2 regions of the Arthrobacter sp. SE2 genome follow, and region 1 is predicted to be linked to the other one. Evidence: riboswitches for the same ligand, from Rfam matches in the RefSeq annotation. Region 1 holds a riboswitch; the other holds the start of a gene.
The links. A riboswitch is a leader RNA that binds a small molecule or an ion and turns the genes downstream of it on or off. The one in region 1 is predicted to bind glycine.

Region 1 (6,654 bases):
CCGAAGGAAATCAGAAATGCGGACCACGGCCTCCGGCAACTCGAAGCCGGCAGCGGTCTTCACGGGACCGGCGCCAAAGGCGACGGCAACTGCGGACAGCACTTCCGACGTCGTGGTTTCGTCAACGGAGACGCCTACGGTGTCGGCGTCAATGATCCGCAGGTTGATGCCCCTGGCCTCGGCGGCCGCGATGACCTTCCCGGCCTTGCCGGGGACGCGGACGGTGACGGTGTCGAAGAAGGAATCGGAGACGAGTTCGCGGCCGGCGACTTTGAGCGCGGTGGCGAGCGTGCGGGCGTGGTTGTGGGCGGTCTCGGCGATCGCCTTCAGGCCATCGGGTCCGTGGTAGACGGCATACATCGAGGAAACGATCGCCAACAGTGCCTGCGCGGTGCAGATGTTGGACGTCGCCTTCTCGCGGCGGATGTGCTGCTCGCGGGTCTGGAGGGCGAGGCGGTAGGCGGGCACGCCGGCATTGTCCTTGGAAACGCCGACGATGCGGCCCGGGAGTGTACGCTCCATGCCTTCGCGCACAGCCATGTACGCGGCGTGCGGGCCGCCGAAGAACAGCGGAACGCCGAAGCGCTGGGTGGAGCCGACAGCGATGTCGGCACCCTGCTCGCCCGGAGGCGTGATCAGGGTGAGGGCGAGGAGGTCCGCGGCGACGGTGACGAGGGCACCGCGTTCCTTGGCGGCGGCAATCACGGCGGAGTGGTCGAACACCCGGCCCGAAACGCCCGGCTGCTGCAGCACGATGCCGTTGATCTCGCCGTCGGGCAGGCCCTGGGACAGGTCCGCGATCTCCACCTCGAAGCCCAGCGCCTCGGCGCGGCCCTTCACGATGGCGATGGTCTGCGGGAGGCAGTCGGCGTCGAGGACGGTCTTGCCGTCGTGGGCCGTCTTGTTCTTGTTGGCCCGGCGCATCATGAGGACTGCTTCGGCGACGGCGGTGGCTTCGTCCAGGAGGGAGGCGTTGGCGATGGGCAGCCCCACGAGGTCCTGGACCATGGTCTGGAAATTCAGCAGGGCTTCGAGGCGGCCTTGGGAGATTTCCGGCTGGTAGGGCGTGTAGGCCGTGTACCAGGCCGGGGATTCGAGGATGTTGCGGCGGATCACCGGCGGAGTGACGGTGTCGTAATAGCCCTGGCCGATCATCTGCACAGCCGTCTTGTTCTTGGCCGCCAGCTTGCGAAGTTCAGCCAGGACTTCGACCTCGCTGAGGGCGTCGGTGCCGTGCTTGGACAGCCTGAGTGCGACGTCCTGGCGGATGGAATCGGGGACAGCGACATCCACCAGGCCGTCAACGGAGTCGTAGCCGACAGCTTTGAGCATGATGTCAACATCGGTTTGCCGTCGCGCGCCGATGTGTCGGTCTGCAAAAGCGGTGGGGGTTGATTGAACAGTCAAAAGGAACTCCAAGGTAGGGCCGACCACAATGGCACGGCTTCGGTTTGGGTTCCTCCCCGCTCTGTATCGGACCTGAGAGATTCCGCAGAACGCATTGTCACGTTGTGTTCCGCTTGCACCGTCGGTGAGCCGGACCGAAGCCTGGCTGCTTTCCAGAGTTGCCTCGCCGCGGCGGTACGGGGGCCTGAGAGATTCCTGGGGAGGATTTGCTCCTACGGCGCCTGCCCGGTTGATGACTGGGAGGACTCTCCCGCCACGGTTCGAAAGGCATATTCAGATTTGGGGTGATTCGGCTCACACCATACACACAACGTCAGAGTCGGGGCAACATCTGGTTCGAAAACGGCGCTCAGCGGGCACCGAGGTGACGAAGCAAAGGCCGAATTGACATTTCTTAGTGAGCTATCCCACACTGAATCGGTGGCCGCCCGGAAGAGGCCAATCCTCCACATCCGCGATTCTCTTCACCCAACTGAATACTGCTTATGATCTGCGGCGGGAGAGTCCTGCCGGTACATTCAGCGGGCGCCGTAGGAGCAAATCCTCCCCAGGAAACTCTCAGGCCCATGTACCGCCGCGGCAAGGCAACTCTGGAAAGCAGCCTGGGAACCCCGGGCTCACCGACGGTGCAAAGCGGAACCATGCGAAAGCACGGGGCCGCGGAATCTCTCAGGTCCAAGACAGAGCGGGGAGGAACCCCGAATCATCGTGGCACGCTAATGCCACTTGAACGATGGAGTTCCTCATGACGATTCATCATCCGCCCGCCAAAGCCGTCGAAACACCACATCTTGACCGCCAGCTCAGCAACCGGCACATCCAGCTGATTGCTATCGGCGGGGCGATCGGCACTGGCCTGTTCATGGGTTCGGGCAAGACCATTTCCGCGGCCGGCCCGTCGGTCATCTTCGTGTACATGATCATCGGCTTCATGCTGTTCTTCGTCATGCGGGCGATGGGCGAGCTGTTGTTGTCCAACTTGCACTACAAGTCCTTCAGCGATTTTGCCGCGGACCTGCTGGGACCTTGGGCAGGTTTCTTCACCGGCTGGACCTACTGGTTCTGCTGGGTGATCACCGGCATAGCGGACGTCATCGCCATCGCCGGCTATTCGAAGGAACTCTGGCCGAGCCTCCCGCTGTGGATTCCGGGCCTGGCCACCATCGCGATCCTGCTGCTACTGAACCTGACCACGGTGAAGGCCTTCGGCGAGACAGAATTCTGGTTCGCTCTCATCAAGATCATCGCGATTGCGGCACTGATCGTTGTGGGCCTGTTCATGATTTTCAGCGGTTTCCAGTCCGACGCCGGACCGGCAAGCTTCAGCAACCTGTGGAGCCACGGCGGCTTCTTCCCACACGAATTCATGGGCTTCGTGGCTGGCTTCCAGATTGCCGTCTTCGCTTTCGTGGGCATTGAGCTCGTGGGCACCACCGCGGCAGAGGCCAAGGACCCGGAGAAGAACCTGCCCAGAGCGATCAACTCCATCCCAGTGCGCGTGCTCCTCTTCTACGTGGGCGCCCTCATCATCCTGATGTCCGTCACGCCCTGGACCCAGTTCGCCGCCGGCCACAGCCCTTTCATCGCCATGTTCTCCCTGGCTGGACTGGGTGCCGCTGCCACCGTGGTGAACCTGGTGGTGCTCAGCTCGGCCATGTCCTCGGCCAACTCCGGCATCTACTCCACCTCGCGCATGGTGTACGGCCTGGCCCAGGAGGGCGACGCCCCGGCCCTGTTCAGTGGCCTATCCGGGCGCAAGGTTCCCCGCAACGCCCTGTTCCTCTCCTGCGTGCTGCTGCTCTCCGGCGTCGTCCTGATGTACGCGGGACAGGACGTCGGCAAGGCCTTTGACATGGTCACCACCGTGTCCGCCGTCTGCTTCGTCTTCGTCTGGTCCATCATCCTGGCCAGCTACATCGCATTCCGTCGTCGTCGCCCGCAGCTGCACATCGCGTCCACGTTCAAGATGCCCGGCGGCATCCCGATGGTCTGGGTGGTCTTCGCGTTCTTCGGCTTTGTCCTGTGGACCTTGACCACACAGCCCGACACACTGGTGGCTCTCTTGGCCACTCCGGTCTGGTTCATCATGCTCGGCGTCGCGTGGTTCTTCCTGCGCCGCCGTCCAGCCCATCTGGCCCGTTACGCGAGGTTCCAGGAGGAACTCGAGTCCGAACAGGATGCCGCGAACCAGGCCGCGGTTCTTCCCTGACCCAGGCCGCACCGCCGCGGCAGGAGAGCCAGCAGGAAGCCAGGCAGGAGCCTACTGATGCATGGCCTCATGTATCTGGAGCGCAAACCAAAGCTGGGCCAACGTGGACGTTTCGCTCATGTCCAGCCCCGTCAATTCGCCGATTTTCCGGATACGGTAGATCACGGTTTGCCGGTGGGCGAAGAGTGCCGCAGCTGTCTTTTGCCACGACCTCTGGGTGTCCAGGTAGGTCCTCAAAGTCACGATGAGGTCACCTTCCTGGCCCTGTTCGTACGCGAAGACCGGGCCGAGCAGCCGCTGGACCAACGCCGTGCCTTCCTCGAAACTCGTGAGGCCCAGCCAAGACGGTCCCTCGGCGTAGTGGGCCAGGTTGACGGCGTTGCCCTTGGCTGAACCAAGCGCCCACAGCGATTCCTGCAGTGCACGCTGGATGCCTGCGGCGGACGTAGGCGAGCTGATGCCAATCCGGACGTCGGTCCCGGCGCAATGGATCAAGACGTCGTCGGTCACCGCTTGGGATACCGCCACATGAAGTGTGTTGAAACGCCGGAGGCAAGCGGCTGGAAATCCGTGGCGCCACAGTTCCACGTGGACGTTCGCCAGCCGCTCGCCGTCGTCGGCGGCTATCGCGACCATCACGAAATCTTGTGCTGGGACATCAAAGGCGGTAAGCCGGCTCTCCAGTTCGACGACTCCCAGCCGTCCATCAACGGCTGGCCGGAGGAACTCGCCAGCCAGGCGATGCTGGCTTTCCAGGGACAGGACTGTTCGTGAAAGTTCCAGCCCCAGCACTGTTGCCGCGTGGAGGAGCACGACGGCGTCAGGGTGCGGATCGCTTTTGGGCAGCACCACCAGCAATGCATTGGCGTGGGTGGGGATGTCCATCATCAACACGTGCCGATCCCCTAGCCGATGCCACTGGAACTTCTTCCCGGCCAGGGGTATGTGGCCGGTCAGCGGGGCCAATTCCGTCAGCAGAATATCCGGCAGCGGCTTGCCGTCCGGATGCCACGGATGCAGGCAGCGCCGGTCCACCACGAACAGCTCCGCATCGAGCTCAGCCGCGAGGCCCTGCAGGAGGCCCTGCCAGTGGTCCTCAATTGTTCCCGCGGTGCGTATCAAGTCATAGACTCTGGCGGTCTGGCGTAGACGCCGTGATTCCTCCAGCAGGGAAGCCTCGGCCACGGTCCGGGCGATGGCGATGAAGGGCAACGGATACGGAATGCTCAGCAGCGGCAGCGGCAGGTGTTCGCAGGCCGCCAGGAACTCCGGCGTCAACTCCGGCGCGTGCATCTTCTCGCCGATGGCGAGCGCGCTGGCGCCTGCTTCGACGAGCGCCTCGGCGAGCGCTACTTGGCCTGGGGCGTCGGCCGGGATGGACAGCCCGTTGGTCATCATCAGTTCGCCGCCGGTGACCCATTCCCACAGGCGCGGCAGGTCAGAAGTGTGCGCCCACGTGATCCGGTTGCCACTTCCTGTGTATCCGGCCAGAAGGGTCAGTCCCAACTGGGGTTCTGCCACGAGCTCGGCCACAGTAATCGCCATCGAAAGTGCACTCCCTGATCATTGGTTTCCGGCTATTTCACAGCGCTTAGACATTTGTCTAAGCGACTCGGCCATTTGTAGTCAATCTACCGCTATACGCAGTGATGTGCGTCACCAAGAATTGGATTACTTACTTCCCGCCCCAACATTCCGACTCGACATTCCCGCTCAAAGGCGAGCACCCTCCTCCCAACACCGAAAGCTGCCGGCAAGCCGCTCGGCAGCACTACACGAAGGATCCCGGCATGACAACGCATAAGCCCATCGGCCCCGTCGACGCAACCAAAGTCCCCCGGTATGCAGGCCTGGGCACTTTTGCCAGGCTTCCCCAAATTGACCGCGTTCCGGACTACGACATTGCGATCGTCGGAGTACCGTTCGACGGCGGAACGTCCTTCCGGCCCGGCGCCCGTTTCGGTCCTGCCGCGGTCCGCGAGGCCTCCCGGCTCCTGCGTCCGGGCTACCATCCCGAACTCGACGTTGAGCCGGTCTACGAAGTCCAGGTTGTGGACGCCGGCGACATCGCCTGCACCCCGTACGACATCACGCGGGCCGTCCGCGAAATCGAAGAGCAGGCACTGCCCCTGATCAGCGAGGACAAGAAGCTCATCTCGATCGGCGGCGACCACACCATCGCCCTGCCGATGCTGCGGGCCTTGAACAAGGTCCACGGACCGGTCGCGTTGCTGCACTTCGACGCCCACCTGGACACCTGGGACACCTACTTCGACCAGCCCGTCACGCATGGAACCATCTTCCGGCGGGCATTCGAAGAAGGCCTCCTGGTGGAAGACTCCTCCATGCACGTCGGCATCCGCGGGCCGGTCTACGACCGCAACGACTTCCTCCGCGACCACGAATTCGGTTTCCAGATCATCCGCTGCTCGGACCTGGACGTCATCGGCGTTCCGGCAGCGATCGAGCGGGTCAAGGAGCGGCTGGGCGATACCCCGGTCTACGTCTCCATCGACATCGACGTCCTGGACCCCGCCTACGCACCGGGCACCGGCACTCCCGAGATGGGCGGACTCCACTCCCGCGAACTCCTGGCACTGCTCCGCGGGCTGAACGGCATCAACATCGTCGGCGCCGACGTCGTCGAAGTCGCCCCGGCATACGACCACGCAGACATCACCACGGTGGCCGCGGCCACCCTTGTCTTCGACCTCCTCGCGCTGATGGTGAACCGCGGCAAGGCCGAGACGAACGCCGTCCGCGAATTGCAAGCAGCCTCCTGGACCGCATCATGAACACCCGAAGCAATCCCGCCGCGGCCACCGAAGTGCCCCGGCTCGAAGACAAGACCATCCAGCCCATCCCGTTGAATGAACGCCACGGGAAAGCCCGGGACCTCTTTACCATCTGGTTCGGTTCCAACATCATGATCATGACCATCGTGACCGGTGGACTCGCCACAACGGTGTTCGGGCTCAGCTTCGTGCCCGCCATCGTGGGAATCATCCTTGGAAACGTCATCGGTGGCATCTTCATGG
Region 2 (6,654 bases), on a different contig from region 1:
GCGTCCTTGGCCGCACGCCTTCGGTGGCCGAAACCGCATCAGCCCTGGGTGTCGAACGCAGCGTGGTGGAAGCCGCCCTGGCCGATGCCGCACGGACGCTGTCGCCACTGGACGACGTCGTCGTGGACACTGTTGCCGCGGACACCATCTCCCCGGAGCACTCAGTCCTGGCCGATGAGCGCCTCAAGTACCTTCGCGCCGCCGTCGCAGCCCTGCCGGAAAAGATGCGGTACGTCGTCGAGGAGATCTACTTCGGGGGGCGGACCGTCAAGGAACTGGCCGAGGAACTCGGTTCCACGCACGCTGCGGTCTCACAACAGCGCGCCGAGGGCATCCGCCTCATGCGCGATGGGCTGTCCGCGCATTACGCGGACGATCCCGGGCAATCCTTCGAGCCCCAATCGCGCATTACTGCCCGACGCCGGCACGACTACCTCTCGACGCTTGCCACCGCTACCTTGGGCGGAATTACCCGTAGTTTCAGTTCGCCTGATGCTGCCTTGAACCGGGCTGTCTAGACTCAGCGACTCCTGTGCGGAGCCTCAATTACTCGCCCCACCGCAGGTTGAATAGTGCAAAGATCTCAACAATTGCCGGATCCTCTGGCGTGAGTGAATGGGTCTCAAGGTGACTCAGTTGAGGGCTGACGTGGTTTGGCTCGTCCGGTCGTTCGTAGATGGCCCAAAGAGTGTTGTCATCGCCCAGACGAGAATTGAAACTTATGCCGTTGAAATCGCCTAGACCCCAAACGAACTTTGAGACCGCCTGGGTGATGGGGCGCGCCTTCTGGTCCTTCAGCGTGGCTGCGTCGAAGTCGTCAAATCCTTGCTCGGCTGCCATTTGCTTGAAAACAGGACGCAGTGCGGCAATAGACGCCATTGACGTGATGACGCAGAAGTGGCCGGACAACGTGGCCCTGGAGGCGATCCGGGGCTCCAGCCAGCTGTAACTGACAGTCCCGGCAGGGCAGGTGGGATACATTGCGGCATCGAGCGGATCTTCTTGGATTTCGGCCAGTTCTGTGGACGTCCCTATCGAGGGGCGAAGACCTGCCAGGATTTCGGCGAGACATGCCTGGAGAGTAGCGCCGGCATACATCGTTCGGAATTCTCCGTCCGGGTCGTCCCATCTACCCTGGAACCGTCCATGTTCGGCCCAGCTCCAGTCGGACCATGCCCAGGGCTCTGGACGGAAACCGACGCGCCAAACCCTGCGTTCGATGAATTCTCCCTCCAGCAAGCCTCCAATCATGCTGCTGATGGGGATGAAAACGCCCTCGCGGCGGCTAACACCCTGATCCTGGATTCTTCAGGAGGCCCCTCCCGCAGCACCATGGCAGGGGAATGATCCTCCAGGTAGGGGTTCATCCCTTGGAACCAGGCCTGGATGACTGTGGCGGAGTCTACCTCGCGAAGCGTACCGGCGATCTGATAGGCATCGCGGAGCCTCTGCTCTACGGCAGCCGAGGGCTTGCGTGGATCTTCTGGGTCAGCCCATTGTCGGACTGCACGCGTTTCCTTGACTGATCCAAGGTAAGCAACAAGTCGGGCCCCGAGAATGTCCCTGAGGGCCTGAATCAGTTCAGGCACCTCCATGTTCATGGCGTCGAAGTGGGCGCGCAGGCCAATGCGCGGCCCTGCTGGATTGCTCATTCCACCATAATCGCGCCGAAGCGAAATAAAAACAAGGGGATCACACGTCTTTTCCAGTGATATCACAAACAAATCACACTGCAAATCGCAGGCTCGATCCGCGCCGACTGCCTACTTTGCGGTCGGCACGCGGCGGAGCACGACGGCGGCAAGGACTGCCGCTCCGGCCATCAGTATCAGCCCGATCGCTGCCGTGATGTGGACGCCCGATTCAAAGGCGGCACGCGCGGCGGTGGCCAGGGCGTCACCCAATGGCTGGGGCAGTGCGGCCGCGGTGTCCACGGCTCCGGCGAGCGTCTCCCGCGAGCGTTCGGCTGCATGGCCGGACAATTCGCCTGGAAGCAGCAAGTGGTGTTGGTAGGACGCTGTCAGGATGGAGCCAAGGACGGCTGTGCCCAGCAATGAACCGAGCTCGTAACCCGTTTCGGAGATCGCCGATGCAGCGCCCGCCTTGTCGGCAGGAACCGCGCCGAGGATCAGGTCGTTGGAGATGGTCTCCGCCGAGCCAACCCCTATGGCCAGCAGTAGGAGTGCCGTCAAAAGGTACCCCGGACCCTGGCTGTGGTTGCCCAGGGCGGCCACGAGGTATCCCACTGCGCTCAGCGCCAAGCCCGATGCCACCACCAGGCCCGGGCGGATCCGCTTGACCAGCGGAACCACCACCAGGCCCGCCACGATGGTGGCCAGCAATGCCGGAACCATCGAGATCCCCGCCTGCATGGGGGATTGGCCTTCCACGAGCTGCAAGTGCTGCGCGAAGAAGTAAATGAAGCCGGTCATTGAGAACAGGGACAAGACGTTGGCCGTGATGGCCGTGCTGAAGACCTTGTTCCGGAAAAGCCGTACGTCCAACATGGGCGATGCCAAAGAGCCTTGCCTCCGGACGAAGACGATTCCCATGGCCAGGCCGAACGCCATGAAGGCCGCGGGTCCAGGGCCAAAACCGTGCACGGCGGCCTCTTTGATGCCATAAACCACGGGGGCCATGGTCAGGATGGACAGCACGACGCTGGGAACGTCCGGCTTGCCCGGGTTGTGATCCTTGGACTCGGGAATGAGGGAGGGGCCAAAGGCGAGCAGGGGCAGCAACAATGGCACCGCAACCAGGAACACGGCACCCCACCAGAAGTGCTCCACGAGCCAGCCGCCGAAGATCGGCCCGAGGGCGGCGCCGCCGGAGAATCCTGCGGCCCACACTGCCACGGCGAGCCGGCGGCGGTTCGGGTCCGGGAAGATGTTGCGGATCAAGGACAACGTGGACGGCATGAGCATGGCTCCGAAGACGCCCATGCTGGCACGTCCGGCGATGAGCCATTCCGCCGACGGCGCGAAGGCGGTGGCCGCGGAAACGGCGGCGAAGCCCGTGCTGCCGATCAACAGCAAGCGGCGGCGGCCGATCCGGTCTCCCAGGTTTCCCATGGACACCAACAGGGCTGCGAGAACCAGCGGGTACGCATCGACGACCCACAGAAGCTGCACGCCCCCGACTTCCAGCGAACGGGCGATTTGCGGCAGGGCAAATGTCAGCGCCGTATTGTCCACAGCCACCAGCAGCACGGGGAACATCAGGAGTGCCAGGGCAGCCCAATCGCGCCACGGGGCGGATTGGATCGAAGGGGTGCGGGGGTGCTGGGTTGTGGACGGGCTGAACATGAAAATAACTGTACCGTCTGGACGGTATAGTTTCAATCTGACTCATCGAACTGCCGCATCGAACTAAGGGATGATGGACACCATGCCGCGAAAACCTATTGCCCGGGACGCTGTCCTGGATGCCTTTGAAGCCCTGTTGATCGAGGTGGGGGAGCGGGCTGCCACCCTGGATGCCGTCGCCAAGCGCGCAGGCGTCTCCAAGGGCGGCCTGCTCTACCATTTCCCCAACAAGGAAGCCATGATCAGCTCCTTGCTCGAACGCATGGACGGGCTGGCCGCGTTGGACATCGAAGCAATGAAGGCAGCGCCCGAAGGTGCGGCCGCATTCTTCATCAAGTCTTCACTGTGGGCGGATACCCCTTTGGACAGGGTGTTCGTGGCAGCCACGCGGCTCGCGGAAGTAGCCCATGAAGAAACCCGCAGGCGTTTCGCCGGGATCCAGCAACAATGGCTCGATGTGCTCGCCGAAGAAGTGGGGCCCGAGATGGCCAAAGCGGTCCGGTACATGGGCGATGGACTTTACTTCAACGCAATGCTTGAAGGCGGCGCCGGTGATACGGAAGTCAAGGCCAGCGCGAGGAGCGCCGACGTCGGTGCGCTGCTGGCCGCCGTCGAACGCCTCCGTAACTGAGGGTTGGCCCAACTAATCCCCACCGCCACCCTCGCCTCGCAAGTCCCCACCGGCTCCCAGCCTTCGCAAGCTCAGGCAGGGGCCCTCGCCGTTGGGGCCCCACGGCCAGGGAACCCTGGCGGCGTGGGCCCACGCAGTTGTTGTCGTTTAGGGGCTCCAAAACGACATTTAGTGCGAGCTAGTTGGGAAAGCCGGGCGGGGTCGGTGACCACATTTGCAGACGCGGGCAGTCCATAGGACAATTGAGAGTTGTGGCAGCCGTCACCGGCAACCACGATCTGATTCACATAACTGAATACGCCTTTGATCTGCGGCGGGAGAGTCCTGCAGGCATGTGATGCAGGCGCCGTAGGAGCAAATCCTCCCCAGGAATCTCTCAGGCCCACGCACCGCCGCGGCAAGGCAACTCTGGAAAGCAGCACGCTGACGCGTGCTCACCGACGGTGCAAGCGGAACAGTGCCACGAGCACGGTTTCGCGGAAACTCTCAGGTCCAATACAGAGTGGGGAGGAACCCGATTAGCTGTGGCGTACCCTGCGCCGCCTTATTAATGGAGTTCCTTCGTGACGGTTAGTTCAACCTCCACTACGTTCGTTGACCGGCATATCGGCGCCCGCCGCCAGGCCGACATTGACATCATGCTCAAGTCTGTTGGCTACGACAGTGTCGATTCGCTCGTAGACACCGCGGTTCCCAATGACATCCGCCAGGACGTCGCACTGACGCTCCAGAATGCCCTCAGCGAGGTGGAGGTTCTGGCTGAGCTTCGCAAGCTGGCGGCCAAGAACAAGACGGCTGTGCAGATGATCGGCCAGGGCTATTACGACACCGTCACTCCGCCGGTGATTCGCCGCAACATCCTCGAATCCCCGGCCTGGTACACGGCCTACACGCCGTACCAGCCGGAAATCTCCCAGGGCCGCCTCGAAGCCCTGCTGAATTTCCAGACCATGGTCCAGGACCTCGTGGGGCTGCCCATCGCCAACGCCTCCCTCCTGGACGAAGCCACCGCCGTCGCCGAAGCAGTCCTCATGATGCGCCGGGCCAACAAGAACAAGACGGCCCACGACGGCAAGACGGTCCTCGACGCCGACTGCCTCCCGCAGACCATCGCCATCGTGAAGGGCCGCGCCGAGGCGCTGGGCTTCGAGGTGGAGATCGCGGACCTGTCCCAGGGCCTGCCCGACGGCGAGATCAACGGCATCGTGCTGCAGCAGCCGGGCGTTTCGGGCCGGGTGTTCGACCACTCCGCCGTGATTGCCGCCGCCAAGGAACGCGGTGCCCTCGTCACCGTCGCCGCGGACCTCCTCGCCCTCACCCTGATCACGCCTCCGGGCGAGCAGGGTGCCGACATCGCTGTCGGCTCCACCCAGCGCTTCGGCGTTCCGCTGTTCTTCGGCGGCCCGCACGCCGCGTACATGGCGGTCCAGAAGGGCCTCGAGCGCTCCATGCCGGGCCGCTTGGTGGGCGTTTCCAAGGACGACGCCGGCACTCCCGCCTACCGCCTCGCCCTCCAGACCCGCGAGCAGCACATCCGCCGCGAGAAGGCGACGTCCAACATCTGCACCGCGCAGGCACTCTTGGCCATCGTTTCCTCGATGTATGCCGTCTACCACGGACCCGATGGCCTGAAGGCGATCGCCGAGACCGCCCACAACCACGCCCGGACCCTGGCTGCGTCCTTGAAGGCCGCGGGCCTTGAGGTTCTGCACGGCAGCTTCTTCGACACCGTCACCGTCCGCGTCCCGGGCAAGGCTGCCGAAATCGTTGCAACCGCCGAGGCCAAGGGCATCAACCTGCGCGGCATCGACGCGGACACTGTCGGCGTCTCCGTTGATGAAACCACGACAAAAGAAATCGTCGGCGGCGTCCTTGATGCTTTTGGTGTCGTCGCCGCCTTCGGTGCCACTGTGTCCGGTGACGGCGAGGGCTTCGCCCTGGAGGCCGCCGTCGAGCGAACTTCGGACTACCTGCAGCACCCGGTGTTCAACACGCACCGTTCCGAGACGCAGCTGCTGCGCTACATCCGCAAGCTTTCGGACCGTGACCTGGCGCTGGACCGCACTATGATCCCGTTGGGTTCGTGCACCATGAAGTTGAACGCGACCGCCGAGATGGAAGCCATCTCCTGGCCGGAATTCGCCTCGATCCACCCGTTCGCCCCGGATTCCCAGACCGAGGGCTGGCGCGAACTGATCGAAGATCTGGAATCTGACCTGACCGAGATCACCGGTTATGACCAGGTCTCCATCCAGCCCAACGCCGGTTCCCAGGGCGAACTCGCGGGTCTGCTGGCCATCCGCGGCTACCACCACTCCCGCGGCGATCTCCAGCGCAACGTCTGCCTCATCCCGGCTTCTGCCCACGGCACCAACGCTGCCTCGGCAGTGCTGGCCGGCATGAAGGTGGTCGTGGTGGCCACGGCTGCCGACGGCACGATCGACCACACGGACCTGCAGGCCAAGATCGAGGCCAACAAGGACGTCCTCTCGGCCATCATGATCACCTACCCCTCCACGCACGGCGTGTACGACGCCGACGTCCGCGAAATCTGCGACTCCGTGCACGCAGCCGGCGGCCAGGTGTACGTTGACGGCGCCAACCTTAACGCGCTCGTGGGCCTGGCCCAGCCGGGCAAGTTCGGCGGCGACGTGTCCCACCTGAACCTGCACAAGACCTTCTGCATCCCGCACGGCGGCGGCGGACCGGGCGTTGGCC

Region 2: it holds a riboswitch for glycine, as region 1 does, so the genes downstream of both, gcvP (aminomethyl-transferring glycine dehydrogenase) here and AC4CS3_RS09895 (amino acid permease) in region 1, are expected to answer to the same signal.

What each region holds. Positions count from the first base shown of each region.
Region 1 covers NZ_JBZAYA010000006.1:2,871-9,524, forward strand. Annotated here, with positions in the region: gene gcvP (aminomethyl-transferring glycine dehydrogenase) at 1-1,407, opposite strand, end outside; glycine riboswitch at 1,570-1,670, opposite strand; glycine riboswitch at 1,894-1,991, shown strand; glycine riboswitch at 1,993-2,101, shown strand; gene AC4CS3_RS09895 (amino acid permease) at 2,153-3,616, shown strand; gene AC4CS3_RS09900 (PucR family transcriptional regulator) at 3,668-5,161, opposite strand; gene speB (agmatinase) at 5,407-6,411, shown strand; gene AC4CS3_RS09910 (purine-cytosine permease family protein) at 6,408-6,654, shown strand, end outside.
Region 2 covers NZ_JBZAYA010000009.1:202,374-209,027, forward strand. Annotated here, with positions in the region: gene AC4CS3_RS14470 (sigma-70 family RNA polymerase sigma factor) at 1-518, shown strand, start outside; gene AC4CS3_RS14475 (RES family NAD+ phosphorylase) at 547-1,251, opposite strand; gene AC4CS3_RS14480 (hypothetical protein) at 1,248-1,652, opposite strand; gene AC4CS3_RS14485 (MFS transporter) at 1,764-3,305, opposite strand; gene AC4CS3_RS14490 (TetR/AcrR family transcriptional regulator) at 3,388-3,936, shown strand; glycine riboswitch at 4,241-4,338, shown strand; glycine riboswitch at 4,340-4,447, shown strand; gene gcvP (aminomethyl-transferring glycine dehydrogenase) at 4,500-6,654, shown strand, end outside.